2 regions of the Corynebacterium sp. TUM25015 genome follow, and region 2 is predicted to be linked to the other one. Evidence: predicted binding sites of a transcription regulator. Region 2 holds the regulator's gene; the other holds the start of a gene.
What was found. Region 2 encodes LexA, which represses DNA repair genes until DNA is damaged. Its sites were predicted from a motif close to CGAACANNTGTTCG; they were not measured.

Region 1: AC06DS_RS01210 (error-prone DNA polymerase) is a predicted target of LexA. The motif match lies at 5,722-5,735, and genes of this name have one in related genera.

What each region holds. Positions count from the first base shown of each region.
Region 1 covers NZ_CM150783.1:251,745-267,777, reverse strand. Annotated here, with positions in the region: gene AC06DS_RS01240 (hypothetical protein) at 1-17, shown strand, start outside; gene AC06DS_RS01235 (Y-family DNA polymerase) at 28-1,785, shown strand; gene AC06DS_RS01230 (sucrase ferredoxin) at 1,823-2,812, shown strand; gene AC06DS_RS01225 (methionine ABC transporter permease) at 2,874-3,554, opposite strand; gene AC06DS_RS01220 (methionine ABC transporter ATP-binding protein) at 3,551-4,672, opposite strand; gene AC06DS_RS01215 (MetQ/NlpA family ABC transporter substrate-binding protein) at 4,711-5,571, opposite strand; gene AC06DS_RS01210 (error-prone DNA polymerase) at 5,747-9,145, shown strand; gene AC06DS_RS01205 (CE1 family esterase) at 9,240-10,631, shown strand; gene AC06DS_RS01200 (DUF4272 domain-containing protein) at 10,645-11,847, opposite strand; gene AC06DS_RS01195 (alpha/beta hydrolase family protein) at 11,958-13,751, shown strand; gene AC06DS_RS01190 (alpha-hydroxy acid oxidase) at 13,911-15,188, shown strand; gene AC06DS_RS01185 (saccharopine dehydrogenase family protein) at 15,185-16,033, opposite strand, start outside.
Region 2 covers NZ_CM150783.1:1,901,678-1,917,710, forward strand. Annotated here, with positions in the region: gene hrpA (ATP-dependent RNA helicase HrpA) at 1-1,694, shown strand, start outside; gene nrdR (transcriptional regulator NrdR) at 1,691-2,182, opposite strand; gene lexA (transcriptional repressor LexA) at 2,896-3,681, shown strand; gene AC06DS_RS08640 (DeoR/GlpR family DNA-binding transcription regulator) at 3,743-4,543, shown strand; gene hflX (GTPase HflX) at 4,540-5,985, opposite strand; gene AC06DS_RS08650 (hypothetical protein) at 6,054-6,839, shown strand; gene dapF (diaminopimelate epimerase) at 6,836-7,702, opposite strand; gene miaA (tRNA (adenosine(37)-N6)-dimethylallyltransferase MiaA) at 7,718-8,656, opposite strand; gene AC06DS_RS08665 (DUF349 domain-containing protein) at 8,755-10,086, shown strand; gene AC06DS_RS08670 (Rv2732c family membrane protein) at 10,083-10,793, opposite strand; gene miaB (tRNA (N6-isopentenyl adenosine(37)-C2)-methylthiotransferase MiaB) at 10,786-12,312, opposite strand; gene recX (recombination regulator RecX) at 12,380-12,976, opposite strand; gene recA (recombinase RecA) at 12,960-14,087, opposite strand; gene AC06DS_RS08690 (DUF3046 domain-containing protein) at 14,354-14,560, opposite strand; gene AC06DS_RS08695 (biotin transporter BioY) at 14,635-15,225, shown strand; gene AC06DS_RS08700 (energy-coupling factor ABC transporter ATP-binding protein) at 15,227-15,922, shown strand; gene AC06DS_RS08705 (CbiQ family ECF transporter T component) at 15,934-16,033, shown strand, end outside.

The sequences.
Region 1 (16,033 bases), 610 kb from region 2:
ATGCCCACTCTGGGTAGAGCAGTGGGTATGGCCGGTAGCACAGCGGGGAGCGCAACACAGGCGCCCCACAATGTACGAGTGGCTGTGCTGTGGTTTCCGGATTGGCCGGTGTATGTCCAGGCTCAATCACATGGGTGGGATGTGTTGGCGCCTGCCGCGGTGATTACGGACTACCGAGTTCTGGCTTGCAACGCGGCTGCGCGGAGCCATGGCGTCAAGATCGGTATGAAGCAGCGTCACGCGTTGGCGGCCTATCCACAGTTGAACGTGGCTGCGGATGATCCGAACCGGCAAGCGGCGGTACACGAGGATGTACTGAACGCACTGCAGGACGTTAGTGCGGTGGTGGAGACCCTGCGACCAGGTTTACTGGCCTTCCCCGTGGATGCACTATCCAGGTATTACGGCGACGAGGACACTGCGGTAGAAAAGTTGCTGGACGCTGCCGCACGGATTCACGCTGACTGTATGGCAGGGGTGGCCGACGACCTGGTGTCGGCGGTATGGGCAGCACGGCTGGGCAGGACTATCCCTCCGGGAGAGAGCGCAGAGTTTATCGCCGAACTGCCGATCGACGTGTTGGGAATTGAGCCGGAGCTGCGCGCCCCCGTACAGCTAAGCGCTACGTTGCAGCAGTTGGGACTGCGTACGATGCGAGACTTTGCCGACCTTCCACGGGCAGACGTAGCAGCGCGTTTCGGGCAGGAGGCCGTGACCTGGCACCGCATTGCCAGTGGCCATGTGGATAGGGATGTCGCGCCCCGACGACGCCGCGAAGAATTGGAACTGCGCTACGAAGCAGAGGAGCCTATCGCCCGCACTGAAACTGCCGCTTTCATTGCCCGGCATGTGGCCACTGCGCTGCATAATAAGCTCTTCGCAGCGGGGGAGGCCTGCCTGCGCCTGGCTGTGCGGGCCTACTTGGAACCCCCAGCTGGCTATGCTGGGCCGACCGTTATTGAGCGGCTCTGGCGGTGCCGTGAGCCCCTCTCGGAACAAGACACAGCCCAGCGAGTGCGCTGGCAACTCGACGGTTGGCTCACCCGCCTGCGAGCAGGTGCGGGAGCTAACGCGGGAGCTAACGCGGGTGCTGATGTTGGGGCTGATGCTGGGTTCGACTGGGCGGATAGCACCGCTGGTGTCACATGCATTGAGCTTGTGCCCGTGGAAACCGTCCCAGCAGGGAGCCTCGCCGCGCCACTATGGGGTGGACCAGACGAAGGCATCCGGGCCGCGCGGGCTGCCGCCGGGCGGGCGCAAGCGTTGATTGGTATGAACCGTGTGTTGCGTCCCATCCACCGCGGCGGTCGTGCAGTGGCGCGGCGCATCGTTACCGTTCCCTATGGAGAAGATGATCCAGAGGCCATCACCGCCCTGACTACTCGCCAGTGGGAAGGCCAACTCCTGCACCCCCTGCCCGGCTTGATCGGGGCACCCGGATCACGTGACGCCCGCAACCCCAGCGCCGCACACCCCGCAGCACGACTGACGCTACTGGACCGCCACGAGAATCCAGTGCACGTTACAGGCCGGGGTTTGATGAGCGCACCACCGGAAACTCTGCGTTGGGGTGGCCGACGATTGCACATCACCGGCTGGGCTGGCCCCTGGCCCGTTGATGAACACTGGTGGGCAGAGGGGAAGCGCTATGCCCGACTGCAGATCTCTGCCCGGATGTCACCCCGTGAGGAGGAAACGCGCAATACCCGTCATGACGCGCCGGGCGAACAGGCATTTCTACTGGTGTGCAAAGGGAAACAATGGCGGATCGAAGCCACCTATTAGCAAAGCTATGCCCCCGTAACTTGCTACTCTAGATAACATGCCAACAACTAGGAACGCCCAGGCCGGACAGCTCAAAACCAGCGCTGACACCTTAGGCGGAATCTACGCGGACATGTGCTCCCAACGGACCGATGAGACTCTTCCTGGCACCGCTAAGCCGGGTCGCTTGGTCCTTGCCCTGGAGCACCTCACCGCCTGGGGGCACGATATCCTCGACGGCGATGCCTTGGGGAAAGAGCTCAGCACAAAAATTGAGAAATTCCTCGCAGAAAACAATGCTCAGCTGCAGTTCATCCGGCGTCCCGGCCGGGAAGGCCAGCAACGTGCCGCCAACCCCACCCGCCAGCTCTACATCAGCTGGGCCGAGGGCTATGGCGATGATCCCACGCCCATTCTCGAAAGTCTGCAGATATCCGGTCCGGAGGCACTGCTCGATCTTGACCTCAGCGCTCCCGGCGCAGCCGGCGGCCAGCGCATCGACGGTCCGCTGTTACTGGTGTGTACTCACGGCAAACGCGACAAATGCTGCGCAGTATTCGGCCGTCCTGTCGCCGACGAGCTCACCGCCGAATACGGAGAAATAGTCTGGGAATCCTCCCACACCAAGGGGCATCGCTTTGCCCCCTCCATGATTCTGCTGCCGACCAACTACTCCTATGGCCGACTCGGCACTGCCGGAGCTCGCAGCATGCTGGAACGCGCCAAGCAGGGCGAACTGTGGCTGGAAGGCTGCCGTGGCCGCGGGCTGTGGGATCCGGTTGGGCAGGTCGCGGAGCTTGCCGTCGCGGAGAAGATGTCTAAAGAAGGCCGCCCCGTCAAACTGGCAACGATGCACGTTCGTAAGCCGGAAGCAGCCGAGGCTGAAGCCACGGACGCTGGCACCGAGGTGCGCATTGTGCGCGTTACCGACGAAGCTGGTGCACATAAAGAAATCACGGTGCGCCTGACTTCGCGCTCGGGTGGTACATCCGTTCCCTCTTGCGGCAAGAAGCCCAAACAGACCGTGACGTGGGACGCGGAGTTCTAAACCCATAGAAAAACCCCGGGGCAGTTCAGATTTGAACTAGCACCCGGGGTTTCGTCGCTAACTAGCGGCGCATGATCTTCTTCGATAGCCAGTTTCCGCCCAGCTGCGCGATCTGCACGATGACGATGATTACTGCAACGGTCGTCCACGTTACGGCGTCATTAAACGAGCGATAACCGTAGACAATCGCGAAGTCACCCAAGCCACCGGCGCCGATGTATCCCGCCATGGCGGACATATCGACAATGGCGATAAACATAAAGGTCAGGCCTAGGATCAGCGGCCCCAGCGCCTCAGGGATGATTACCGAGAAGATGATCTTCAGCGGCGAGGCACCCATCGCCTTGGCCGCCTCGATCACGCCCGGGTCGATGGCCACGAGGTTCTGCTCGAAGATGCGGGCAGCGCCGAAAGTCGCGGCGACGACCATACCGACGATCGCGGCCTCGGTGCCGATACGGCTCTGCACCACTAGGTCAGTCAGCGGACCGATCGCTGTCAGCAAGATGATGAACGGGATCGGGCGGATGAAGTTCACCAGGAAGTTCGTTACCCAGTAGACCGCACGGTTCTGCAGAATGCCGCCCTTGCGGGTGGTAAACAGTAGCAGGCCGATCATCAGGCCTAGAACCGAGGAGATCACAAGCGTGATCGAGACCATGTAGAGCGTGTCGAAAATGGCCTTTTGGAACGTGTTGCCGTAGCGATCCCAATCCATTTGCGCGAGGGTCATCGTGTTCATCGGATCTCCTCAATCTCGGTGGAGGACTGCATATGGCTGTGGAACTCCTCAATTGCCTGCTCGCCGGCGGCATCGTGCGCCGTCAAGCGCAAGGTAAGGCGACCGAAGCTGTGGTTTTGAAGGGTAGTGACGCCACCGTGGACGATGTTGACCGTCACTCCTGCAGCAGACAGCTTGGATACGGCGTCGAAGAAACCAATTCCCTCGGCCATAGTCACAGTGAAGAGGCGACCGTGCTCGGACTGTAGCGCCTCGGCCTCAACCATATCCGGAGTGTTGCGCAGGGAAGTGGCCACAAAGTTGGCCGCAGTCTGCGTCTGCGGGTTGGAGAAGACTTCGTAAACGCTGCCCTGTTCCACGATGCGGCCGTTCTCCATCACGATGACGGAGTCCGCGATGGCGCGCACAACTTCCATCTCGTGAGTGATCACGACGATGGTGATGCCGAGCTCACGGTTGACCTTGCGGAGGAGCTCCAACACGTCGCGCGTGGTGGAGGGGTCCAGTGCACTGGTGGCTTCATCGGCCAGCAGCAAACTGGGGTTGGTAGCCAGCGCGCGGGCGATGCCGACGCGCTGCTTCTGACCGCCAGAGAGTTGCTCCGGGTAGGCCTTGCCCTTATCGGAAAGGCCGACGAACTCCAGCAGCTCCTTCACTCGTTCCTCGCGCTGCTGCTTAGGCATGCCCTGCAGGCGTAGTGGGTAGGCCACGTTGCCTGCCACGTTGCGGGAGGAGAAAAGGTTGAACTGCTGGAAGATCATGCCGATATCGCTGCGCAGCTTGCGCATTTGCGATTCCGGTAGGGGAACGATGTCCTGGCCATCCAGCAGGATCTGCCCGCTGGTGGGGCGATCCAGGCCGTTGATCTGACGGACGAGGGTGGACTTGCCTGCACCGGAGTAGCCGATAATGCCGACGATGGATCCCGCCGGGATATGAGTGGTGATGTCCTGCAGGGCTCGAACTTCTTTCTTGCCCTGCTTGAAAACCTTCGTCACATCGCGGAAGACGATGTCTGTGCCAGTGTTGCTCGTGCCAGTGTTGCTCGTGCCAGTGTTGCTCGTGCCGGTGGTGCCGGCACTGGGCTGGTCGACGCTAGGTTTCGCGTCTGAAGCCATAGGGAACCTCTTTTGAGAGTGGGGGTTAGGGAAGGGAGCTACTTCTTGATCTGCTTTTCGGTGTCCTTCAGGATCTTAGACAGCTCGTCTGGACCCATCTTGACCTCGACGGAGGTGCCCTTGGACTGCTCGTTCAGCGCATCCTGAACGTCCTTGGAGTGCCAGATGTCGACGAGCTTCTTCAGATCCTCATCGTCCTTGTGCTCCTCGGTGGTGACGAAGGCGTTGATGAATGGCTTTGCAGCCTCTGCCTTTGGGTCATCCTGGACAATGGAGGACTTCGGGTCGATGTTGCCGCGCTCCAGGAAGGAGTTGTTGATGACGGCTGGGGTACCGTCCTTGTAGGCGGTTACGGTCTGGGCTGCATCAACCGGGGTGACCTTGACCTTGGACTTGCTTTCATCAACATCGGCCGGAGTCGGGGAGAGAACCTTATCGTCCTTCAGCTTCACCAGACCGGCGGATGCCAGCACGTGGAGGGCACGCCCCTGGTTGGTCGGATCGTTCGGGATGGCGACCTCGCCGGCTTCCTCGATGTCCTTAACTTCGCTGTGATCCTGGTAGTACACGCCCAGCGGGATGATCTCGGTTGCACCGATCGGTACCAGGTTGGAATCGTTGTTGACGTTGAAGTCAGCCAGGAACATCAGGTGCTGGAAGTTGTTGACGACGATTTCGCCGTCCTGCAGAGCACGGTTCGGCAGGCTGTAGTCGCCGAATGGAACCAGCTCGACATTCAGACCTTCTTCCTTAGCCTTCTGTTCGAAGACCTGCCACTGCTTTTGGCCCTGGTCGGTGGTGCCGATCTTGATCGTGTCATCGTCACCGCCGCAGGCGGAAAGGCTGAAAGCCATAGCTACCGCAGCTACTCCGGCTGCAACCTTCTGGCGAAGGGACATGGGAATCCTCCTGGATTGTCATGGGCCCGGATCTTTTTGGAACGCCCGGGCTGAACTGTGCGATTAAGGTAGCAGTCTAAACCAAAATGAACAACTTAGTCTAGTTTCAGTTTGAGCTTTTTCGGAAGTAGCTACACATTAGCCATTAATAGAATATGTGTTCTATAGTTGGCCTGTGTCTAATGAGTCGCGCAAGCCACAGTCCAGAAGTTTCTCCCTAGGCTCACCACTGAGTTGGAAACAGCTCGAAAGCGTGCTGTCTGGGCAAGGCCCTGGACTGCGGAACCTGCGGGCAATAGGAATAGGGGAGGAGACGGGAGTAACTGGGGGTGAAGGGGCGTCAACAAGAAAAACCGGAATCGCCTTTGCCGAGCTTCATGCCTGCAACACCTACAACTTCCTGCGCGGCGCGAGCCAACCCGAGGAAATGGTTGCAGCGGCGCGCGAACTGGGGCTAAGCGCTCTTGCATGTGTAGATCGCGATGGCTTTTATGGGGCAGCGCGCTTCGCAACGGCGGTGGCTGAGAGCACAGGGAGCTCCGATGCTGGCGAAACGAACCTCGCGACGGTGTTCGGCGCTGAGCTGAGCCTCGACGTGCCTCTCACAGTGCTGTGCAAAGGACGCGAAGGCTATGTGCGGCTAAGTCGCCTTATAACTGACGCCCGTATGGCCGACCCCGACAAAGATTCCGTACGGTACCCCGACCTCTCCCAGCTAGCAGAGGCAGCGGGCGGCCACTGGCTCGTGCTTCTCGACTGGCGGTGGGCAGAAAGCACGACAAGCGCATACACGGCAGCGCGGTTAATAAAGCTTTTTGGCACGGCCAATGTTGTGGTCGAGTTGCAGCACACAATGAACCCGGCGGATGCCGATCGCAACGAACGCCTCCACGCCCTGGCGATGCACTACGGACTGCGTGAGATCGTTAGCAGTGCCCCTACATGCGCCACACCGAAACACTCCCGGTTGGCCGGGGCGAAGGCGGCGCTGCGCGAACGCACAGACGTCGCTGCCGCAGAGCCGACCGTCCACCCGGTGGGCGGCTCGTGGCTGCGCTCGGGGGAGGAGATGCTGCAGCTCGCCGGCGATTGTGAGTGGCTAGCCCGTGCCGTCGAGACTTCCGTGCAGGTCGCCCGCGAATGCGCCTTCACCCTGGATCTCGTTGCGCCGAACCTGCCGCATTTCCCCGTACCGGAGGGATACACGGAAATGTCCTGGTTGCGCGCTATTACCGCCCGCGGCGGAGCTGAGCGCTATGGACGGCGCGGTTCTTCTGCAGCCGCCAACCAGGCGTGGGCCACCATTGACCGCGAGCTGGAAACGATCGAACACTTAGGCTTCCCCGGTTACTTCCTCATCGTCCACGACATTGTCTCCTTCTGTCACGAGAGCAACATCTTTTGCCAGGGACGTGGGTCTGCGGCGAACTCTGCAGTGTGCTTTGCTCTGGGGATCACGACGGTGGACGCGGTGGCGTCGGGGCTGCTATTTGAGCGCTTCCTCTCCCCGGAACGCGACGGGCCGCCCGACATTGACCTCGACATCGAGTCGGGAAGGCGCGAGGAGGTGATCCAATACGTGTACTCCCGCTATGGGCGTGAGAATGCCGCGCAAGTGGCAAACGTGATTACCTATCGCCGCCGTGGCGCGATCCGCGATGCTGGCCGGGCACTCGGCTACGCGCCGGGCCAGATCGACGCATGGAATCGTCACCCAGAACAAACCCCTGAGATTGTTTATGACCTCGCCGAACAGATGCGGGATCATCCCCGACACCTAGGAATCCACTCCGGTGGAATGGTGATCTGTGATCGTCCTATCGCACAGGTCGTACCTACAGAATGGGCGCGGATGGAGGGGCGCTCCGTGGTGCAGTGGGATAAGGACGACTGCGCCGCCGTGGGGTTGGTGAAGTTCGACCTGCTGGGGCTGGGCATGCTGGAAGCGCTTCACCATGCGGTGGATCAGGTGCGTGCGCACCGCGGACGGAACGTCGAGCTTTGGCGACTGGACCCTACCGAATCGGAGGTCTATGCAATGCTTGCCCGTGCCGATGCAGTGGGAGTGTTTCAAGTGGAATCCCGCGCACAGATGTCCACTCTGCCGCGTCTGAAGCCACGTACGTTCTATGACCTCGTAGTGGAAGTAGCGCTGATCCGCCCCGGCCCCATTCAAGGCGGCTCCGTGCACCCATATATTCGCCGCCGCAATGGCCTGGAGCCCGTCACTTTTGACCATCCATGCCTGGAGCCCGCGCTGACAAAAACTCTGGGCATTCCGCTATTTCAAGAGCAGCTGATGCAGATGGCCGTGGATGCGGCGGGGTTCACCGGCGCCGAGGCTGATTCCTTGCGTCGGGCGATGGGATCAAAACGTTCTCCGCAGAAGATGGAGCGATTGAAAAAGCGCTTCTACCAGGGGTTAAAGAATAAAAACGGCATTATGGGCGCTATAGCCGACCGGCTCTGGGACAAGATCGTGGCCTTTGCCAGCTATGGCTTTCCCGAGTCGCACTCGCAGTCCTTCGCCTCCCTTGTTTACTACTCCGCGTGGTTCAAATATCACTACCCGGCGGAGTTCTGTGTGGCGCTGCTGCGGGCACAGCCGATGGGTTTCTATTCGCCACAATCCCTGTTGGCGGATGCTCGCCGCCATGGAGTGCAGGTTCTTCCCGTAGACGTGAACGCTTCTGCCGTGCAGGCCGATGCCGTCGTTCCCTTAGCGACGCCCCCACGTTCCAACCGACCAACGGGAGTTCATGGGCTAGGGCGCGGCACCGCTGAGCCGGTGGGGCAGATACGCCTGGGACTTAGTGGTGCCGGAGGAGTAAAGGGTATCTCCGCCGAAGTAGCGGGGCGCATTGTGGAAGCACGTGAAAGGCTCGGACGTTTCACCAGTGTGGAGGACCTATCGCGAGAGGCTGGCCTGACCACGGCTCAAGTGGAGAAGTTGGCTCGCGCTGGAGCGCTGGGGAGTCTCGGACTGACCCGCCGCCAGGCGGTATGGGCTGCCGGGGTGGCTGCGACCGAACGCCCCGGAATGCTTCCGGGCACGTCCGGGGTACATGCGCCAGCTTTGCCGGGGATGAGTGCTTTTGAGATGGCGGCGTCAGAACTAGAAGCAACGGGCGTAACAACTGATGAGCATCCGGTGCAGTTACTCCGCTCGTATCTGAACCAGTGGCACCGACGCCCAAACGGTGCAAGTGGTGCAAGCAATGCAGGTGGTGCAGCAGTGGTGACCGCCGACAGTCTGTTGCACGTTCCCAATGGCACCCGCGTGCGCGTCGCTGGCGTGGTGACACATCGGCAGCGTCCCATGACCGCAGGTGGAGTGGTGTTCTTTGGGTTAGAAGACGAGACAGGGCTGGCGAATATTGTGGTCTCGCCAGGACTGTGGACGCGGCAGCGGGCAGTGGCATTGAATGCGAAGATCCTGGTCGTGCGAGGGATCGTACACAACGCAGAAGGAGCTGCTGCGGTGACGGCAGATCTATTGGAACAGGTGGAAACTCAGTTACGCCCGGCAGGCGAGATCGCAGGTGCGCATGCGGGGGCGCGAGACTTCCGCTAAGCGGTAGCAGCCTTAGCGCACTGAACGGCTTAGTGATCTTGAACACGGGGTGTGGTGATTGACACAAGCGCAAGGGCAAAGAACAATCGTCCACGTGAACCGCCAACCTTTCGACTCCAGTAACCGCGACGCGCACCGTCGCGAGCGCGGAAACTCTGCTCGAAAGAAGCATCACCATCTGGCCGAGTTTTCGCAGGCGGGAAGCTACGGCGCGCACGCTGCGGAAAATTCTTGGCGGGGGAACAGACGGCGTCATAACCAGAACAATGAGGAAGCACCTGCTGGAAGGCACCGCAGGGAAGACGCCGCAGCGCATAGGCGGCCAACAGAACAGCAATTCCGCCGCCGCCGAATCGCGGCGACAACGTTTGCAGCATTCCTCCTGGTTTGTGCCGCTGGCGTGGGCGTGACAGTGCAGAAACTGACTCACGCTACCCATAAGGATCCACAGGCCCATAACACTGTGAAAGAACCCGCGGACTATGCCCCTACAGAGGCTGTGGCGATCCCGCCTACCAGCCAGAATGTGCAGGTCACGCCTGCGGTTGCGCGTATCCCGAAGAAGTTCCGCCCTATCCACGATGTCATGAAGCCAGGGCAGAATAAGACTCTGCTGGTCAATTCCAGCAACCGTGACCGCCGGTACATCATCAACGTACCTAAGGGTGCAAAGCCGTACTCCAAGAAGGAAAAGTCCGCCAAACCCGGCAAGCCCATCCCTTTGATCTTTGCGTTTCATGGCTACCGTGAGCAGGCAGACCAGATGGCGCGCTACACGGGCCTGGCGGGCAAAGATGCGATCGTGGCATACCCACAGGGAGTGGGTAGTGCATGGGAGGGCGCCCCGTACGCGCGCGTGAAAAAGGGAGAGGATGTGCGCTTTGTTCGTGACATCCTGGACGAAATCTCGTCTACCTACGAGATCGACGCCAACCGTATCTATGCCACTGGCATGTCCAACGGCGGCGGTTTCGTGGGCAAATTGGCCTGCGAAATGCCAGATGAATTCGCAGCATTCGCGGCAGTGTCCGCCGCGTACTACTCGGGAACGTGGAAAGCCTGCGCAGAGAAGGGCTCAGATCCGAAGCACCCAGAAACAGTGCGTTTCAAGCGGGGAGCGACAAGCCCTTTTCTGGATATCCATGGACGCAAGGATCAGACGATCCACTACAGCGGTGGCCCGCGCTATGGCGACGAGTACTTGGGCGCATTTGAGTTTGCACAGCAGTACGCAAGTCGCTCTCGCTGCGTGGGTGCGCCGATCTCCACCCGCGTGACAGATGCTGTGCAACGCGTGCAGTGGCCGCATTGCGGACCAAACATGGAAGTCACTCACCTAGCCATCGGCGATGCTGGCCACACGTGGATGGGTGAGCGCACGGGCGAGGCAGGCGCGGCGGCCAGTGACCCTGAGAGTGAGAGAAAGTCGAATGCCGTGACGGCGACTGGGGAAGTCGCCGCGTTCTTTAAGGCGCACAGCCGATAAGGCCGCGCGCGTTTTAGGTAGAAAGATCCACGTCGTCGTATGCGATTGCGGGGTCGGTGAGCCAGGCGATCGCGCGGTGGCGTTCTACCAGCGTGGAGTGATCCTGGGGCTGCAGAACGCTAGGGCCGGTTGACATAGAGCCGGTAGGCGCCTGGGTCTGTTGCTCCACGGATACCCAGCGCAGGGAATAAACATACTCTGAGGCATCGCAGAGCTCGGAGAGGCTGCGCAGGTTGAGCTCGCTCGCGTCGCGTCCCTCACGATCGACGGCACGGAGGGCGCCCCGGAGGGCGGGAAGATCAACGGGGTTGAAACCGAAAACATCAATGTCAAGGAGGCCTACTGACCAGGCAAGGAACTCTGCGGCGGTGTACGCCCAGGCCAGCTGGTAGGCATCTTCCTGCAGATCCTGACTGTATGCAAGGTTTCCGTCCGCACCAGCCTGCGCAGTCTCTGCGCGGTCAAGGAAGGCTTGCTCCACGGGGGTGAGATGTTCGAAGGAACGGCGGGAGCCAGCGCGGAGGGAGGCGAAGTCCACGGGCTCTCCATTGAGCACGTTTGCTGCGACCGTCGCCACTACGGCCAGGGTGACGGCTCGGTTGAAAACCTCCTCGGCCGGGCGGATCAGCAGCTCGCCTTCGGATCGCACTGGCGGCAACGTCGGCGCCACCTGGAAACCCTGCTGCCAAAGGCCACTGCGTACGCGCCGCATACGCTCCGCAGAGTCCGGGTGACGGGGCACAGAGTTTTCCTGCGCCCCAGTAGAAGAAGAGCTGCCGACCAGGGCTGGATCCAGCAAATCTGCCCCGCCGGCGTTGCGCACAGTGCCATCAGAAAGGAAGAAGACTGCATTCGCCTCACGAGCCCAGTCGGCGAAGTCTCCCAGATGGGAAAAATCAAAGTCGTCTTTACGCTCGAAGACGTAGTGGCGGCGCACATTATGGATGTGCTGCATCACAGCGTGAATATAGGAATTAAAGCTGCCAAAGCGCTGCTGACCTTGCTCGGCCGCGTATCCCTCGAAGCCCTCTAGATGTTCCAGCAGCTCACGGGTCTGCTGGTCATCATCCTCACTAGCGCCGTTGGCGGTGGTCTTCAAAAATGGTCGCTCGGTTTCCTCGAAGCACAGAGCGCGGGAGGCGATAGCGGGCTCGCCCGGCCCGTTGAAAGGCACGTCCGCTCGGACGGTGGAATAGGCGTTCACGTAGATGCTCATGTCTCCACAGCATAGAGTCTCTGCGACAGATGTGCCGTGAACTTTCACCAGCCCACCAGCTGGGACCCACGTCACAGTGGCGGGGAAGCCTGCGCTAAAATACTAGAGTCATGCGCCATACGACTTCCCCCTCGCTTGCGCCCAACGGCACCGCCATTGCCTATATTGTCCGCGATGGTGGTTATCCTTACGCGGTTCAGGCGGCCCTCACCGAGGATGGAGTGGGGAAGGAACGACCCGTCCAACTGCCTACAGAGGGCCCCGTGACGCGCGTACTGCATTCCCCGGACGCACAGTGGATCGCCTGCGAAGTATCCCCTAAAGGTTCGGAAAAGCTCGAGACCTTTACGGTTTCTACAGACCCTGGGGTGCAGGGGGCGTCACCACTCAGGAACACCTTTGACGCTCGCACGCGCCTGGTGGAGTGGGACCGCGACAACCTGGCTATGGACGCGGTGGCCGCCGACGGTATGACTGAGGCGCGTCTGGTGAACCCCAACACATCCCGCTACCTGGTGATGGATCGACGCATTGATGCGCTGCTGGTCGCCGCCGAAGCCGGATATTGCCTGATGCGCGTTGGCCCGCGCGGCAACCGAGAACTTCTGCTGGTCACCCCGCAGGGCAGGTGGATGCCGCTGCTGCCGCCGGAACCAGGCGCGACGACGGAAGACGGGCGGATTCTGCCGATTGCGGACAATCGCCTGGTGATTCTGGTTGTCACCGACCACGGGGCGGAGCGGCGGCGTCTGCTGCGGCTGGTCGTTGATATTGAGAGCGAGCGTCCGGTGTGCGTCGAATCGGAAGAGTTGATTAGCAATCCCGAGGCCGACGTAGACGAATTCGTCATCAGTGAGGATCTATCGACCGCCGCGGTCCTGTGGAACCAAGCGGGGATTTCCAATCTTGAGCTTTTAAGCCTGGGCGACGAACAGCGCGTCCAGGTACGCCGCACTGTGGAGCTGCCGGGCATGGTGGCCGCCGGGCTTTCCATCACCGACGATGGCCGATTGCTGGCTCTCACAGTCGAGGGGCCGAATCTGCCGCCGACGGTGGAGATCCTGCGACTGGAGTCCGGGCGCGTGGAACCATTGGACCCGAACCGAAGTGACCGCCTAGATGAGCGTGCTCGCCAAGGAGATGTGCCCGAGCTGGTTTATTACACCGCTCGCGACGGGCTGGAGCTTTCCGGATGGCTGTATCTGCCCGAGGAACCTGCGCCGGAGCGCCCCGTGTATGTGCACCTGCATGGCGGGCCGGAAGGGCAGTCGCGCCCCACGAACCACGATGTGCTCGCAGACATCGTTGCCGCTGGTTACACGGTATTTACTCCCAATATTCGAGGTAGCAAGGGCAATGGACGGGCATTCATCCACGCCGATGATCGCTATGGTCGCTTCGCCGCCATCGACGATGTGGCGGATACGGTTTCTTTCCTTTGTGACGCCAACTTGTGCACTCCTGGGCGGGTATTCCTCGGCGGTCGCAGTTATGGCGGGTTCTTGGCTGTGTTGGCGGCGGCTCGCTACCCCGACATGTTCCTGGGCGTGGTGGATGCCTGCGGTATGACGAGTTTCGAAACGTATTACGAATCGACAGAGCCGTGGCTGGCAAGCGCGGCGTCCCCCAAGTACGGGTATCCCATGCATGACGCGGAACTGCTGTGGGAGATCTCCCCACTGCACAAGGCCGAGCAGATCACCACCCCAGTACTGCTGATCCACGGGGCGAACGACTCGAATGTCCCACTGCAGGAATCCCAGCAGCTATATGACGCGCTGGTGTCGCACGGCCGCACGCCCCAGTTCTTGGAGGTACCGGGGGAGGGCCACCAATTTGTAAAGCCGAAGTCGCGGCAGCTGATCGGCGAGCGGATTTTGCAGTTCTTTGGAGAACTGAGTTAGCGCCTACCGAGCTAGATTCTTTAGCTATGGCGCACGAGGGTGTGCAGGAGCCCCACGGCAAAAGTCAATAAAGCGTCCTATCGTGGAAAGCGTTGGATCCCTAGTTCCTCTAGAACGGGGACACAGCCCAAAAACACTTTGTTAGGAGAGCGAGCCTCGATGGCACACCAAAAGCGTCAGATTCCAAACCCCGTTGAGATTTTTGACCTTCTGAAGTTCAAGAAGCCGACCCTGGATTTTAAAGCCCGCCGCCTCAGCAATGCGCAGACGATTTGGGATCTGCGCGACATTGCGAAGCGTCGCACCCCGGCTGCAGCCTTCGACTACACCGATGGCGCTGCCGACAATGAGATTTCCATGAACCGCGCACGTAAGGCTTTCCGTGACGTGGAGTTCCACCCGTCAATTCTGAACGACGTTTCCCACGTGGACACGACTGCGGAGGTCTTCGGCGGTACGTCCTCTCTGCCTTTTGGTATTGCACCGACGGGCTTTACCCGCCTTATGCAGACCGAGGGCGAGTTGGCCGGTGCCGGTGCCGCCGGCCGTGCGGGCATTCCGTTCTGCCTGTCCACCCTGGGCACCACCAGCATCGAGGACGTGCAGAAGGCCAACCCGAATGGCCGCAATTGGTTCCAGCTATATGTCATGAAGGAACGTGAGATCTCTTACGGGCTGGTCGAGCGCGCTGCTCAGGCGGGCTTCGATACTCTGCTGTTCACCGTGGATACACCAGTGGCAGGCAACCGCCTACGCGATGCCCGCAACGGCTTTTCCATTCCACCGGAGATTTCTCTGGGAACGGTCTTGAACGCGATCCCGCGCCCCTGGTGGTGGTGGGACTTCCTGACCACGCCGCCACTGGAGTTCGCCTCCCTGACCAGCACCGGCGGCACCGTCGGTGAGCTGCTGGATTCCGCGATGGATCCCTCCATCAAGTTCGAGGATCTGAAGACCATCCGCGAGATGTGGCCGGGCAAGCTGGTCGTCAAGGGCGTGCAGAACCTGCCGGATTCTAAGAAGCTGGCCGACCTGGGTGTTGACGGCATCATCCTGTCGAACCACGGTGGCCGCCAGCTGGATCGCGCTCCGGTTCCTTTCCAGCTGCTGCCGGAGGTCGTCCGCGAGGTCGGCAAGGACGTGGACGTCGCAATGGATACCGGCATCATGAATGGTGCGGATATCGTTGCCGCCATCGCCAAGGGCGCGAAGTTCACCCTGATCGGTCGCGCCTACCTCTACGGCCTGATGGCCGGTGGCGAGGCCGGCGTGGATCGCGCCATCGAAATCCTGGCCAGTGAGGTGCGTCGCACCATGCGTCTGCTGCAGGTTTCCTCCCTCGACGAGCTGACCCCGGAGCACGTGACCCAGCTGAACTCCCTGGACATCAACCGGGTCAACGGAGTGGCAGCCGACGAACAGAGCCTGTTCAGCTAGTCGCTGAACTTCATGCCCGCATCGCGCAAGCGCTGCACATAGGGCATCCCCAGGCCGGTGGCCGGAGTCAGCACTCCACCACCGGTTGTGCCTTGGTAGGGGGAACCTGTAGGCAACTCGGCGTCACAAAGGGCAAGAGTGAGCGCAGCCTCGCTAAGCATCAGGGACGTGCCCTTGTACCCCGGGTCGGCGTCCAGGCTGATGGTGTTTGTGTACGTGCTGCCGCCGGCGCCGACGCCGTAGTGCTTAGCATGGAAGAAACCGGCATCGCGTTCGGCCTCAGACGGCCCCTCGCCGGGCTCAGGTACCCAGCGAGAGAGGAACGTGCGCAGCTTGTCCTGGTTCAGCGCCGTCACTGCCGTGCCGAGCAACGCGCCCATGGTGAAGGCACGCATGCGCCCCTTCAGCCCCTTGCCGGTGTACTGGTATTCGCTGTAGCGCAGCTTGTCGCCGTACTCGTAGCCGAGCAGTGCGTTCGAGCGGCGCACCACGCGCGTGTTGGAGCTCGCCATGATGAACGGACCGGCCCAGACGTCCTCGCCACTGTCGCTAGCGCTAGCACGCCCGATGTCGCTTTCCCGCACCACACCGAAGTCCGGCTGCTTGCCCAGCTCTGGCTCTTTGGCGCGGTCAGGGGAGAGGGTGTACGGGTCGGCCAGCAGCCGCTTCTTCTCCTGGCTGCCCTTGGCGGCTGCGAATTGTTCGCGCATCGAGTCGATCGTGCCGCCGGAGAGCCCGCCCTTCATCTTCACGATCATGGTGGCGGACTTGAGGGTGTCTTTATTTTCGGACGCCCTCTGTCCCAGCAGTAGCATTCCCAGGTCACTCGGAACGGAATCGAAGCC
Region 2 (16,033 bases):
ATTGGAAGACTCGCCACCACTTTTTCTCCCACAACCAAAACCTGCTGGCCGAAGCTACTGATCTGGAGGATAAGGCTCGTCGTCGCGATATCGTTGTCGACGATCAAGCTCTTTTTGATTTTTATGACGCCCGCTTGCCCGAGAAGATCGTCTCCTCTCGACATTTCGATTCTTGGTGGAAGAAAACTCGCCACAAGGATCCACACCAGTTGGACTTCACCCTTGAGGCGCTAATCGACTCGCAGGAGGCTGCCAAGGCCGCCGACGAGTTTCCTGATGCGTGGCGCCAGGGGAGCTTGGAGTTCGAGCTATCCTATGTGTTCTTGCCGGGAGACCCCGACGATGGAATAACCATGCGCGTACCCCTGCCGCTGCTGGCGAATGTCTCCGAACCCGAAACACGCTGGCTGGTCGCCGGTATGCGTGAGGAACTCGCGGTCGCACTGATCCGCTCCTTGCCGAAGCCACTGCGCACCAGCGTCGTGCCAGCCAGCAATTTTGCTGCCGCTGCCCTTAAGAAGATGGTTCCCTTCGACGGCGAGTTTGGTTTTGCACTTGCAGAGGCTTTACGCGAATTAGGAGGCCGGGGCATCACGGCTCAGGACTTCGATTGGAACCGAGTCCCGGAGCACTTGCGTATGCAATTTGCCGCCATTGACCGGCGGGGAAAGGTGATCGAGAAGTCTCGTGACCTGCAATATCTCCAGAACAAACTTTCTGGCCAGGTCACTTCTGCGATTGCTCAGGCGGCAGCTCGGACGAAGCCTGCAGCTCCCAGCGATGCTGCACAGCATTCACCTCAACGACAAAAGAAGCGTGGCGGCACGTCGAGCGGTGTGCTGGCTACCGCCGAGGCATGGACAGTGGACGGCATCGGGGTGCTTCCCGAGACAGTGGAAACGGTGGTCGACGGGCAAACTCTGCACACCTATCCCGCTATCGTCGCTTCACACAGTGGCGTGACATTGAAAGCCTTCCCCACCAAGCAGGCTGCGGATGGGCAGCAGTTTACGACCGTGCTGAACATGATGGTCAACGCTTGTTCGGTGTCCCCAAAGCAAATGATTAAGGGCTTGCCGCTACGTCAACGCGTGGCTATGGAGCAGATCGACGGGGGCGTCGATGGGCTAGTCAGCGATGTGGTGGCTCTGGCCTGCCGAGACATGCTTATGAAGCTGGGGCCTGTGGTGCGCGACCCAGAAAAGTGCGAAGAGGTGGTGGGTGTAGCTCGCTCTCAAGGGCCCGGGCGCGTGCGACAATACGTGGTAGCCCTAGCACCCGCTGTGCTGGCCGTTGCGGACATGTCAGCGGAATTGAAGGGTTGGTCGGGAGATGCCATCGAAGATATGCGCAGTCAACTCGATTTCTTCCTGGGCAAGCATGCCATCGCCCGCAATGGCATTGAGCACATGCGCCATGTTCCGCGCTATGTGGAGGCCATGCGCGCTCGATTGGAAATGATGAAGACGGATCCAGACAAGGAAGAGGATCTGGACGAAGAGGTTCAAGAGGCTTTTGATCTCTTGGAAAAGACGAAGAAGCGGCTCCCAACGGCGAGGGCTGCCTCCCCACAGATCAAGGAGGTGCGCTGGATGATCGAGGAGTTTCGAGTCAGCCTCTTTGCGCAGAACCTAGGCACAGCGCATTCGGTATCCCTGCAGCGTATCCGTAAGAAATTGGAGAAGATCCGTTAGCTGTCGTCGCCTTCAGACACTTCAGGATGCTGGGCTAGAGACTGGCGGTGGGCACGCAGCGATTCGATTTCCTGCTCGAAGTCTTCGGCACAGTTAAAAGACTTATACACGGAGGCGAAACGGAGATAAGCCACCTCGTCCAAGGTTCGGAGTGGATCCAAGATCGCCAGGCCGATCTGGTTTGCGGGTACTTGGGAACCATGTGTCACTCGGACGGCTTGTTCCACCTCGTGTGCCAGACGCTTTAATGCGTCGTCGGAGACATCGCGCCCCTGACATGCCCGACGCACGCCCTTGATAACCTTTTCTCTACTGAATTCCTCGGTCACGCCATTGCGCTTCACTACCAACAGAACAGACCTTTCAATAGTGGTGAAGCGGGTCTGGCATTGACTGCATTCGCGACGACGTCGGATAGAAACACCCATCTCAATGGATCGCGAATCAACAACGCGGGATGAATCTGAGCTACAGGAGGGGCACAACACCCTTCTCAGCTTAGTCGCCCCTCCCCCGACGCAGAAGCTGAACTATGGGATGAGAAGAGGCGCAAACCCAAGCAGCGTGGACATCACTCCAAGGGAGACCGCAGTTCCACCAGGCGAGTGAATGATTCGCTCCGTTCGTGCGCGAACTCTATCTACCCACCCCATTTGATTGTCGAACAGGCATTCGTTTGCGCCGGAGATGCGATCCATCTTGCGGCGCGGAATCGAACGCGCAACAGGTGCAGAAGAATACCCAAAGGTGTTCGAATTACCCCTAGAATCCAGTGCTTCCCAATTAGGCTTAAGAACTTGAGGCCTACGCGGTGGCGCAACCCGATCATCAGGAAGCACACGGACATGCGATGCAGACTGGACAGTAGTTGCGGGACGGATGATCGAGGTGGTCATGTGGCTACTCCTTTACAATGCGACGTAAGGCTAATCAGCAAAGCCTCTTAGCGCCTACGTCTTATTCCCTTGGCTGTTACCCTAGTGAACCATTCACGCCCGACAGGGAACTTCAAAAATTCTGATTTCTAGATCATCTGTTCGAATCTCGAACACAGTACAGAATTTAGCACGCATGTTCGAACATGTCTAGACAAATCTAAACTTTTTCGAACACATATACTAGAAATGCGTTCTATTTCGGGTAGTGTGGAAGCAGATCGCGAAATACCGATAAAGAGACCCCGCCGGAATGAGGTATAACCGTGTCCACCGACCAACCCACCGAAAGTCCTTCCCCTCGCCCCAAGCTTGGGCGTCCTCCGAAGTCCGAGGCTGACAAGCGTGCGGAGAAGCAAGCTCAGAAGGACGGCAAGAAGCCAGCCCTAAGCACTCGCCAGCGCCGCATTCTCGAAGTCATTCGCGATTCGACGGTCATCCGCGGTTACCCGCCAAGTATTCGCGAAATTGCCGATGCTGTAGGACTGCACTCGACGTCATCGGTTTCTTATCATCTCACCCAGCTGGAGAAGCGCGGACATCTACGCCGCGATGGCAAGCGACCTCGCGCGGTTGATGTGCGCTCCTTCGACGGTGGGCAGCTCCCAGCCCAGACTAAACCCACGCCGCAAGCAGCTACTCCGCCCCCGACTTCCGACGACGGAGAGCTCATGCCAGAGGCCACCTACGTCCCGGTTGTGGGGCAGATCGCCGCTGGCGCCCCGATCCTTGCAGAGCAAAATGTTGAGGCTCACTTCCCACTACCACAGGAGTTGGTAGGTAACGGAGAGCTCTTCTTGTTGCAGGTCGTGGGCGAGTCTATGCATGATGCCGGCATCTTCAACGGAGACTGGGTCGTGGTTCGCTCCCAGGCCGTCGCCGAGTTCGGCGATTTCGTCGCCGCCATGATCGACGGTGAGGCGACCGTAAAGGAGTTCCAAAAGGATGCCGACGGGCTGTGGCTTATCCCCCACAACCCCCTGTTCGAACCTATTCCTGCCGAAGAGGCGACCATCCTGGGTAAGGTCGCAGCGGTTTTGCGCAAGATTTAGCTCCCCCCCTATTGGTTCTGACGCCGCCGTCTCCGACCCACTTGGCACTAAAGTAGCGCCTATGGAATCAGCAGAACGGCGCCGTCAAATAGCCTCCCTCACCGCCATTCACGGCAGGGTTACTGTGAATGAACTGGCGGAGAAGTTCGGCGTCACCGCGGAAACAATTCGCCGCGACCTCGCGATTCTCTCTGACGGCGGTGAGCTCTTCCGCATCCACGGCGGAGCGGTTCCGGCACAGAATTTCCGTACAGACTTCACCACTCTTGCCACACGTTCAAAGGCATCTCTCGGAGCCAAGCGAGCAATCGCCAAAGCTGCAGTAACACTCCTTCCGGAAACAGGCAGCACCATCTTCATCGATGCAGGCACCACCACGGGCGTCTTTGCCGAGGCCATCGCCGAAGCCAATGCCACCAACGATCCCAAGCTGATGGCACCGAAGCTCAATATCGTCACGAACTCTTTCTTTATTGCCACCACATTGGCGGAATCCCCCCGTTGCGATGTCCAACTAATCGGTGGGCACGTCCGCGCCCTGTCTCAGGCTGTCGTTGGCGACCTTGCCACCCGCGCGCTCGGCGTCCTCCATGCCGATGTTGCATTCATTGGAACCAATGCCCTTACTATCGTTCACGGGCTATCCACTCCCGATGCCCAAGAAGGAGCAATCAAGCGCTCTATGGTGGCAAACTCCGACCGCGTGGTCGCACTGTGCGATTCCACGAAGTTTGGCCTGGACTACCTGGTGAGCTTCGCAACTATCCAGGACATCAGTGCCGTCGTGACCGACGAGGACGCTCCACAGCCCTACGTTTCCGAGCTGCGCAATCTCGGTATCGACGTCAGCTTTGGCAGCTAGTCTGCGGCTCTGAACTCCTGCAACTCCCCTGCCACTACATTCGGCAAACGAACCTCTAGTTTCGTTCCCTCTGCGTCATAGTCCTCTGCAATTACCGTTCCCAGTTCGTGGACTTTGGCCACGATATCGCCGCGGTGAAAAGGCACGTGCAACGTGACATGGGAATCCAGGGAATTCAGGAACAACTCCAGCTGAGCCTCCAGCTCGGCAATCCCTTCACCTGTTTTCGCCGATACAAAGACGGCATCCGGCACTCGGTGACGTAGTTCGGCGAGCACCAGTGGATCCGCGGTATCGATCTTGTTCACCACCAGAATTTCCGGTGGCGCCTCCTGTCCGGATTCCTCGACGATCCCGCCGATCACTGTGTTCACAGCCTTGATCTGCTCCAGTGGGAAAGGATCGGAACCATCCACAACGTGCAAAACCACGTCGGCTGCCAGAACCTCCTCCAAGGTCGAGCGGAAAGCTTCAACCAACTGCGTGGGGAGGTGACGCACGAATCCAACCGTGTCGCTAAAAACCACGGACCGACCATCAGCCAGGTTTGCCCGCCTGGTGGTCGGATCCAGGGTGGCAAATAGTGCGTCTTCTACCAGTACTCCCGCACCCGTCAATGCGTTGATGAGCGAAGACTTACCAGCATTGGTGTACCCGGCGATCGCGATCTGCGGAATCGCAGAAGAATCGCGTCGCTCGCGCTTTACCTCTCGAGAGGTTTTCATTGCAGCAATTTCTTTGCGCAGCTTCGCCATCTCGGAGCGCAGGCGGCGACGGTCGGCTTCGATCTTCGTCTCACCGGGACCGCGCAGACCTACACCGCCATTGGAGCCAGCGCGTCCACCGGCCTGGCGGGAAAGCGCACCACCCCAACCACGAACGCGCGTAATGAGGTACTCCATTTGCGCAAGCGCTACCTGTGCCTTGCCCTCTTTGGACTTCGCGTGCTGGGCAAAGATATCGAGGATCAACATGGTGCGGTCAATAACTTTGACGTCGAGCGCCTTTTCCAGCGCGATCATTTGGCCGGGGCTCAACTCACCATCGCAGACGACGGTATCAGCGCCGGTCTCCAATACGACAGCCTTCAGTTCCTCGACCTTGCCGCGCCCGATATAGGTGCCAGAATCCGGCTTGTCGCGCCGCTGGTACAGCATCTCCGTCACCTCGGAGCCCGCTGTTTCTGCCAGTGCGCGCAGCTCCTCTAGGTTCGCTTCCACCTGCGCAATCGTGCCAGAGGTCCACACGCCGACCAGCACGACTTTCTCCAGTCTGAGCTTTCGGTACTCAACGTCGTAGCCGTCCGATTGCTCGTCGGTGTAGGTGCTTACGCCGCGGGAAAGCCGCCGCAGGCTAGAGCGTGCTTCGAGATCGAGCTCGCCGACTGTCGGGTCAGGTGTAGGGGCGAAGGAGTGTGTAGTGTGTTCGGTCTGTTCCGTCATTAAGGACTATTTTTACCTGTCAGGGGCACTAAATAGGAAATTTGGTGCAGCGGACTAGAGTGGTTTGCATGATTCCTGAACTTCGCAGCATTGGCATGGATTTCCCGAAGTGGCAAGAAGCGCTGGAGGCCGCCTACGGCTCCGGCAGCCTCGGTGTATCAGGCGAGGTTCGCGGCGGCCAGGTTCTGCAGTTCGATGACCCCTCAGGCGCCCGCATGGTCGTCCTGGCCGTCGAGCCCTTCGGCTCCTTCGCCAGCTACTCCGGCGGGGCTGCCACCACTGCTCACCTCTCGATGCTGAATGACATCATCGGAGTACTCGATGTGGTTGACGACAGTCCGATGTTGCAGATCGCTGGGCAGCAAGCTCCCACTATCTCTTCCCTTACAGCAACGATCGCTCAGGGCCCGTTACTTGTGGACGCCCCTTCGTTGGAGTACCACCAGTTCCAGATTGGGGCTTTAGCTAGCTCCGTCCGGGTCTACGCAGATTCCACGGAGTTTGCCAAGGACGGCGGCCTCAAGGTCGGCGTGGTCGATTCAAGCGGCCTCAAAGACATCAATTCCCCGGCTACGCCTCCTCACGCAACGGCGGAGATTGCTGTTGAAGCTTCCCAATGGGTCAAGAAGGTCAATGCGTTGACCGAGCAAGAGTTCTGGACTGCCACTGTGAGCTCGCCTTTTGAATTCACCGTCGTGCTACCAGCAGATGCCGTGGGCAAGGACATAAACCCCGCCAGCGCCACGTCACCGCTGATCGTCGCAGGTACCGTGCAGTTCACCGCCAGCACAGTCGATGCCGCTGGGTGTGGCGGAGCCTGTGGCTCCGGCAGCTGTGGCTGCGGAGGCCACTAAAGGATCGTCTGGCCCCACGCCACGATCGCCGCAGGGCCGCGTAGCACGGATCCTTCCGCGGAGATCTCTACCTGCACTTCACCGCCTGGAACGTGCACGATCACGGTACCGGTGGCCCGTTCGGCGTCGGCAAGGGCAGCCACAGCGGCAGCGACAGTTCCGGTTCCACACGAGCGAGTCTCTCCTACCCCGCGTTCGTGAACGCGCATGTGCACTGCTCCCGCATCGTCCAGCGGAGTGAGCACCTCTAGGTTCACGCCGTTCGGGAAGAACTCTGGGTCGAACTGCACTCGCTGTTCGATCGGCAGCTCTCTAAGCATCTGCGCTGTCAGGTTCGGCACCACAGCGGCTAAGTGTGGATTGCCCATATCCACTCCGAGTCCCGCAACCTTCACTTCGCCTACCTGCGCGGTGGACACACCCAATACCTCCGGGGAGCCCATCTCCACGCTCACAATGGCGTGTTCCTGTTTTTCGCCGCTAACTTCATGCACCTCTACGAGCTTGCGGCCGGCGCGAGTGCCAATACCGAACTGCTCACCGGCCTGTACCTTTCCCTGAGAGCACAGCACATGGGCAAAGACTCGCACTCCATTACCGCACATCTCGGCCAGGGAACCGTCGGTGTTGCGATAATCCATAAACCATTCCTCGCCTTTTACACCCTCCGGAAGTGCATCCAGCACACCCGCACCAATGAGTGCGTCTCCAGTGGCTATGCGGATCACCCCATCACCGCCAATTCCGGCTCGCCGATCGGCGAGCTGTCGAACACGATTCTCCGTGAGATCCACCTCGACGGACTCATCCATGAGGACAACGAAGTCGTTTTCCGTGCCGTGGGCTTTAAAAAAGTCGATCATGCAGAACACTCCTTATTAGCTGCTCATTCCCAATGCCTCGGTGGCTTCGCGGACGGGGTCGGGAGAAAAGGCGTCAATCCAAAAAATTCTTTGATCCCTACGGAACCAGGAACGCTGCCGTCGAGCATAGCGCCGGGTGCCAGTGATGGTTCGCTCGATGGCCTCCTCTAAGGTGAGCTCGCCGGAGAAATAGTCCAAAACCTGGGCATAACCGATAGCCTGTCCGGCTGTGGACTCGCGAATCAGCCCCTCGCCGACCAGCGATCGAACCTCTTCCACCAGCCCGTGGTCAAACATCTGGCGCACGCGCAACTCGATGCGGGGATTAAGCCATTCAGCGGGGGCATTCAACCCCAGCAGGCGCATGTTCCACCGGGGCACCGAGTCCTTCGGAGGCTGGGAAGCAGCAAAAGGTTTGCCCGTAAGTTCGATGACCTCCAAGGCGCGGACCGTGCGTCGCGGATCGTTGTCTTCGATAACGCGGGCCGCCTCGGGATCTATCGTCGCGAGGTGTTGATGCATAGCGGCGACGCCACGTTCATCCAAACGGCGCTGCCATTTTTCACGCACAACCGGATCCGTCGGCGGGAAGTCCCACTCGTCTACCAATGCCTGTACATACATCATGGATCCACCGACGATGACGGGTGTTTTTCCCCGGGACAGAATATCTTCCACCGTCTCGATTGCCCCCGCCCGGTACTCCGCCACACTCGCAGGTTTAGTGACCGGCCAGATATCCAGTTGATGGTGCGGAATCCCCTGTCGCTCTTCCACTGGAACCTTTGCGGTACCAATGTCCATCCCCCGGTACAGCTGCATAGAGTCGATGTTCACCACCTCCCCGTCCAGCTGCTGTGCAAGGTCCAAGGAGATTGCCGTTTTGCCGGAAGCAGTGGGGCCGACGACGGCTACAGGACGGGCAACAGGACGGATCTGAGTAGAAGAACTCATAGAAACATAGTGTAGCGCTGCGGCTGGTGTAATAATTGCTTCATTGCCTTCAATGTAGGCGATTGGCATGTTTTGGTTTTAGGTAGGAGTATTCCCGCATGACTGACCCCACGAATTCGCGTCCGGTTCCCAAGCCCGGCCCAAAGCCTGGCCCGAAGCCTGGTCTGCAGGTAACTCAGCCTGGGCGTGTCACCATCCCCAAGAACGATCCGGCGAAGTTCGGCCGCGTGGATCAGGATGGTGTGGCGTGGGTAAAGACCGCCGACGGTGAACGCCAGATTGGTGAGTATAAGGCAGGCACTCCGCAGGAGGGGCTGGCGCACTTCGGCGCCCGATACGATGACCTCAGCACCGAGGTCAAAATGCTTGAGGCTCGTCTGGAAAGCCACCCGGAACAGGCTCAGACCATTCGCCATGACGCGAAGATCCTGCAGCAGTCGCTCAGCACTGCCGCAGTCATCGGGGATATTCCGGCGCTCGATGCACGCCTGGAAAAAATTTCACAGCGCACCGAGACCGCGGAACAGCAGGTTGCAGAAGCTAAGCAGCAGCGCCGCGATTCCGCCCTGGCGCAAAAAGAAGAGCTGCTCGGCGAGGTCGAGAGCATTGCCGCGGCGGATCCGACCACTGTGAATTGGAAGCGCAGCGGTGAGCGCATCCGCGCCATCGTTGAGCAATGGCGCGGCATCAAGGGCGTCGAGCGCTCCACCGATGACGAACTATGGAAGCGATTCTCCAAGGCTCGCTCCGAATTCAATCGCAATCGCCAGGCGCATTTCGATCAGCTGGACCGCAATCGCGAGCGAGCACGGCTGAAGAAGGAAGAACTCATTGAGCAGGCTGAGGCGCTACAGGATTCCACGGAGTGGGGTGCGACCAGCGCCAAGTTCCGGGAGCTCATGAGCCAATGGAAAGCCGCTGGCCGTGCACCCCGCGACGTCGACGATCAGTTATGGGAGCGTTTCCGCAAGGCTCAGGACGTATTCTTCGCCGCCCGTAAGGCCGACAGTGCCGAGCGCGACAAAGAATTCGAGGCAAACGCGGAAGCCAAGCAGTCGCTCATCGACGAGTATTCCCCCAAGATCGATCCGCAGGCTCACGGTCTAGACAAAGCTCGCAAGGTTCTCCACGAACTACAGGAGAAGTGGGAGCAGATCGGCTACGTTCCCCGCGGTCGCGTCCGCGAGTTTGAGGACAAGATCAAGTCCCTCGAATCGCGCGTAGAGGAGGCCGCGGATGCCGAATGGCGTCGCACCGACCCGGAGGCACAGGCGCGCGTAGCACAGTTCCAGGCGAAGGCCGACCAGTTCAACCGCGAGGCCGAGGAAGCCGACAAGGCTGGCAAGTCTGCCAAGGCGGAAAAGCTCCGCGGCCAAGCTGCCCAGTGGCAGGAGTGGGCAGACACTGCTGCCGCTGCCTTAGAGGATTAGTCTTCCTGCCCAGATTCCCGCGCGGATTCTTGTTCGGCCTTGCGCTGGCGGCGAGCCTTCGCGCGGGCACGTCGATCATCCACGATGACTGCATCCTCGCGTTCTTCAATTCCCATGCGCAACCGCTGCTGTGCGAGACGGGATTCCTCGTCCTTGTGAGCTTCCTCACGGCGAGCTGCTGCCAAAGCTCGCTGTAGCGGGTTCTTCTGAAACACCACCGCGGATAGTGCAATAAACAGTACCGTCAGGCCAAGCAGACTAAACAGCAATGGCACAGCCGGCCCCTCGCCAGATACAGTTGGCGGCTGGGTTTGGCGGACCCACACCGCAAACACGTTGTACCACCAGGCAACGCCAGCAAAAGCCCAGTTAGCCCATGCCACCAGCCACGACTTCGAAACGATCGTGCCGATGGTCAGCAATATGGCGGTCAGGCGCAGCCAGGAGAAAATAATCTCCGGCATTGCCGTCTGCTCATTCTGCGCCACCGGGGTGCTAAAAAGCACGTCGAAGCCGCGCGCCTCGCCTGCGTGAGGCAGGAAGATCGTTACGAGTGGCACAGCGAAACCAAAGATGATCATGGGCAGGTAGCTTCCCAATACCACTCGCCCTGCGATCCGACGTTCCGCACCGCGCAAGTCGTCGCGGTACTGCGCCAGCTCATCCACCTGCTCTGGTGTGTTCGAGCTTTCGTTTTGGCTACTCACAGCCGCATCCTCCCGTGTTGCATCCGCCCGCTGTTGTCGGCTCGGGCTTCTTCAGACTCGGCATTCCTAGTCCGACGCCCACCGGCGCCGTCGTCGGAGTTTCGCCGAGCTCCGTCATATCCCCTGCCCGGGTGCGCCTATGGTTCGCTACTCCGCCGTCGGCGATGAGGAAGTGCGGCGCGGCGTCACTAATAACGACTTCCACAACGTCACCGGCACGAATATCACCCTCAGGGGTGAAGTGCACGAGTCGACCATCGCGGGCACGGCCCGAGCGACGGTGAGTGCGGTCATTCTTGCGTCCATCGGCTTGCACAAGCAGCTCTTGTGTAGTGCCAATTAGCTTGCGGTTTTCCTCTTCGCTGATGCGCTCCTGCAGCGCGAGCAGGCGCTCGTAGCGGTCTTGTACAACTGCCTTGGGCACCTGGTTCTCCATCTCTGCAGCTGGAGTTCCAGGGCGCGGGGAGTATTGGAAGGTAAATGCACTGGAGAACCGCGCCTTTTCAACCACGTCCATGGTGGCCTGGAAGTCCTCCTCAGTTTCCCCTGGGAAGCCAACGATGATGTCGGTGGTGATCGCGGCATGTGGGATTCGTTCGCGCACTTTATCCAGGATTGCCAGGAACTTCTTGGATCGGTACGAGCGCTTCATGTCCTTCAACACCTTGTCCGAGCCGGATTGCAGCGGCATGTGCAGCTGCGGGCATACTACCGGGGTCTCGGCCATGGCATCGATGACATCATCGGTGAACTCGGCTGGGTGAGGGCTAGTAAAGCGTAGGCGTTCGAGCCCTTCGATCTCTCCGCAGGCGCGCAGCAGCTTGGAGAATGCGGTGCGGTCGCGCTCGAGGGTCTCGTCGGCAAAGTTAACGCCATAAGCATTGACGTTTTGACCGAGCAGTGTAACTTCACTTACGCCCTGGTCCACGAGAGCCTTAACCTCTGCGAGGATCTCCCCCGGACGGCGATCCTGCTCCTTGCCACGCAGTGAGGGAACGATGCAGAAAGTACAGGTGTTGTTGCAGCCCACGGAGACTGATACCCACCCGGCATAAGCGGACTCGCGCTTAGCGGGCAGCACAGAGGGGAATTCTTCCAGCGAGTCGAAAATCTCGACCTCTGCCTTGTGATTGTGCGCGGAACGCTCCAGCAGGGTCGGCAGCGATCCCAGGTTATGGGTGCCGAATACTACGTCTACCCACGGGGCTTTCTCCACGACGGTTTGCTTGTCCTTTTGCGCCATGCAGCCGCCAACCGCAATCTGCATCCCCGGATGCTCGTCCTTAATGGCTTTCATCTGGCCGAGCGTGCCGTAGAGCCGTTTGTCTGCGTTTTCGCGGACGGCGCAGGTATTAAACACCACCACGTCCGGCGTTGCGCCCTCGTCTGCGGGGACGTATCCCGAGTCCTCCAGCAGTCCGGATAGCCGCTCGGAATCGTGGACGTTCATCTGGCAGCCAAAAGTGCGCACTTCGTAGGTGCGAGGCTGGCTCGTTTGCGTCTGAATCGTCTGAGTCACGTGGATTACCCTACCCCTTTGATCACTGCGATTACGAAAGGGCAGATGCTCGCTTGGCGACGCCGCGCTACAGGTCCGCCACTCGGGCATCCAGCGCGTGGCGCGCAAACTGCAGAGCTAGGCCTTCCGGAAACCCTCGCCTGGCCGCCACCCCGACCACACGGCGCAGTGCCTTGTCGTATTCCTTGCGATCTGCGGGCGGGTGTTTGATGGTGGCCGCCTTCTTCGTCACTAGTTCCTGCAAGATCTGTTCCTGGGAGTCATCGTCTACCTGATCCAGCGCTTCCTCGATAACAGCGGGGGCAATACCCTTGCGCTGCAGCTCTCGGCGCAGCACAGCGACGGACTTTTTCTGATTTCTCTCCCGCTGGCGCACCCATTCGCAAGCGAAGGCAGCATCGTCGAGCATGCGGCTTTCGGTACAGCGGCGGATGACCTCCTCTACGCCCTCAGGCTCGAAGTCAGCATCCAGCAGTCGACGTCGTAGCTCCTCAGTAGATCTGGCTCGGTGGTTTATTAGGCGAACAGCCTTGGCTTTGATCGGCGCAAGTCTTTCCTCTTCCGCGGCATCTACCAATCCCCCGCCTTCGCTGGGCGAATAGTTGGCAATTGCCTGCCGTAGGGCATCGATCTTCTGTTCGCGCTCGCTACTCTTCGCCGTCATCGTCGAAATTCGGGCTCAGTTCGATCGGCTTATCTTCATCCAACTGCTCGTCGGTAGCACCTTCGCCCGACTCGTCCTTCATTTTCGCGTACGGGCCAATCTTCAACTCGCGGGCGATGCGATCTTCCAACTCGGCCGAAAGATCCGGGTTGTTCTTCAAGAACTCACGGGCCTTCTCCTTGCCCTGGCCCAGTTGGTCTCCGTCATAGGTAAACCAAGACCCGGACTTCTTGATCAATCCGGTCTCCACGCCTAGGTCAATGATCGAGCCCTCGCGCGAAATACCCTCACCGTAGAGGATGTCGAACTCTGCAATCTTAAATGGCGGCGAAACCTTGTTCTTCACGATCTTCAAACGGGTGCGGTTACCCACTACGTCCTGGCCGTCCTTTAGCGCCTGGATCCGGCGAATGTCACAGCGTACGGAAGCGTAGAACTTCAGGGCCTTACCGCCGGTGGTGGTCTCCGGGGAGCCGAACATAACGCCGATCTTCTCGCGTAGCTGGTTGATAAAGATCGCCGTCGTGCCTGTCTGGTATAGCGCACCGGTCATCTTGCGCAGCGCCTGGCTCATAAGGCGAGCCTGCAAGCCGACGTGAGAATCGCCCATCTCGCCATCGATCTCCGCCTTGGGCGTCAATGCCGCTACCGAGTCCACAACAATAATGTCGATCGCGCCGGAGCGGATCAGCATATCCGCAATCTCCAGCGCTTGTTCGCCAGTATCCGGCTGCGATACCAGCAGCGCGTCAGTATCTACACCTAGAGCGCGGGCATATTCCGGGTCGAGCGCATGCTCAGCATCGACGAAAGCCGCAATGCCGCCTGCACGCTGTGCCTCCGCAATCGCATGCAGCGCCACGGTCGTCTTACCGGAGGACTCTGGGCCATAGATCTCAACCACGCGACCACGCGGAAATCCACCGATACCCAGAGCCGCATTAATAGCGATATTGCCGGAGGAGATCGCCTGAATCGGCGGGCGGGTATCGTCGCCCAGACGCATGATGGCGCCTTTACCGAAATCCTTTTCGATCTGCGCCATTGCAAGCTCCAGAGCCTTAGACCGATCCTTCCCCGCCGCGGCAGTCTGCTTCTTCTTCGGTGGCATAGAGTTGCTACTCCTTACATCTGCTGTGTCTAGATTGCCTTGTTTTATTTGCGCATCCTGCGCTTCTTGCGTGATAGCTACCATCTTCTTTGCACCCCCGATCCCCTTAGACCGAGGGTGCTTCGAAAAGGTTCATAGATAGTTGTACTCGACCATGCGGACAACCATCGTTCCGACACACACCCTACACGAACCTTTGTTCGATTGTTTAATCAATTGCCCTAGCGACTCACAACGTAGGCGTCAATAAGAAACAACCAGCAACACTAGATATCCTCACCTAAACGGCGCTCTTCCGGAACATCGAAGTCCTCACATAAAGCAATCCATATATCGCGCAGATCATACCCCTGTTCGATTAGCGCTGCGGGCGTATCCCCCAGGGAACTCAGCACATGGGTATCTGCGATAAAGGCGCGGAAGCTATCGCCGAATTCCCCCTCGGTTAGTCGGTCAAACTCTGTTCTGCGCATAGCTCCCCAATCTACACCCCCGTCCCCCCACACTTCTTGAACAGCGTTCAAGTCTGAACGCAATACCGATTAATATGGCATTTATGTCAACCTCCGAAACTACAAAATTCAAAGCGGTAGACCTCGCATACATCGCTGTTTTCGCCGCACTTATCATCGTCCTCGGTGGCGTACAGTTTCCCGTCGGTATCTCCGGCGTACCTATCGTTCTCCAAAACATGGGTATCGTCCTCGCCTCTCTCATTCTCGGCTTCTGGCGCGGCGGCCTGGCCACCACCCTGTTCATCGCCGTCGGCTTCGTTGGTGTTCCCAACATGGCCGGATGGAAACCCGCCGCAGCTGCCGTCGCCGGCCCCACTGTCGGATACATCGTCGGCTACGTCATCGCCGCCTTCGTAATCGGCCTTATTGCCCAATACGCGCCGCGCAACTCTAAGGGCCGCGCCACAGTGTTCTTCCTTGCTGGCATCGTAGGCGTGATCATCCAATACATCTGCGGTACCGTCGGCCTCATGGTTCGCCTCGATTACGGCCTCGGCACCGCGCTCGCTACCAATGGCCCGTTCATCCCCGGAGACCTAATCAAGGTAACGCTAGCCGTCGCCATAGCCCTGGCTGTGACCAAGGCAGTCCCCGACCTGCTGCCGACCAAGCGCAAGGCCTAAAATGCCCGTCATTGAGTTTGACCAGGTGGGCGTCACTTTCGACGGCACCGCAGGTCAACGTACCGTTCTGCACGACATCACCCTGACATTAAGCGAACGACGCATCGGCATTATCGGCTCCAATGGTTCCGGAAAATCCACGCTAGTCCGGCTCATTAATGGCCTGGCCGATCCAACAACCGGACAGGTTCTCGTCGATGGCCTCAATGTCACCAAACGCGGACGCCAGGTGCGCAAGAAGGTCGGTTTTGTATTTAGCGACGCCGACAACCAGATCATCATGCCGACGGTTGCCGAAGATATCGCGTTTTCGCTGCGTACGATCTCCAAGAACGGCCGCGAGCGAAGCGAAAAAGTCGAGGCAATGCTGCATGACATGGGACTGGAGCACCTGGCTGATGCCTCGCCACACTTTCTCTCCGGCGGTGAAAAGCAATTGCTAGCTCTCGCTTCCGTACTGATCGTCGAGCCGGAGCTGGTGATTGCTGACGAACCCACGACTCTGCTCGACCTCGGCAATAGGCGCATGATCGCCGCCACCCTGGCTAATCTCCCACAGCAGCTGATTGTGGTTTCCCACGATTTGGAGCTTTTGGAGGATATGGAACGAGTGCTATGGATCGATGAGGGGACGGTACGCGGGGATGGACCTGCGGACAAAGTTATCGCCGACTACGTGGCCAGTTTCGGCGGATAGAGGCACAATCGATGGCAAAATCACTGCACATCCATGTGCCACTATCCGTCTATCACCCTGGGAACTCCCCAGTTCACCGCGCACCTGCGGGCTTAAAAATTTTTTTGCTGC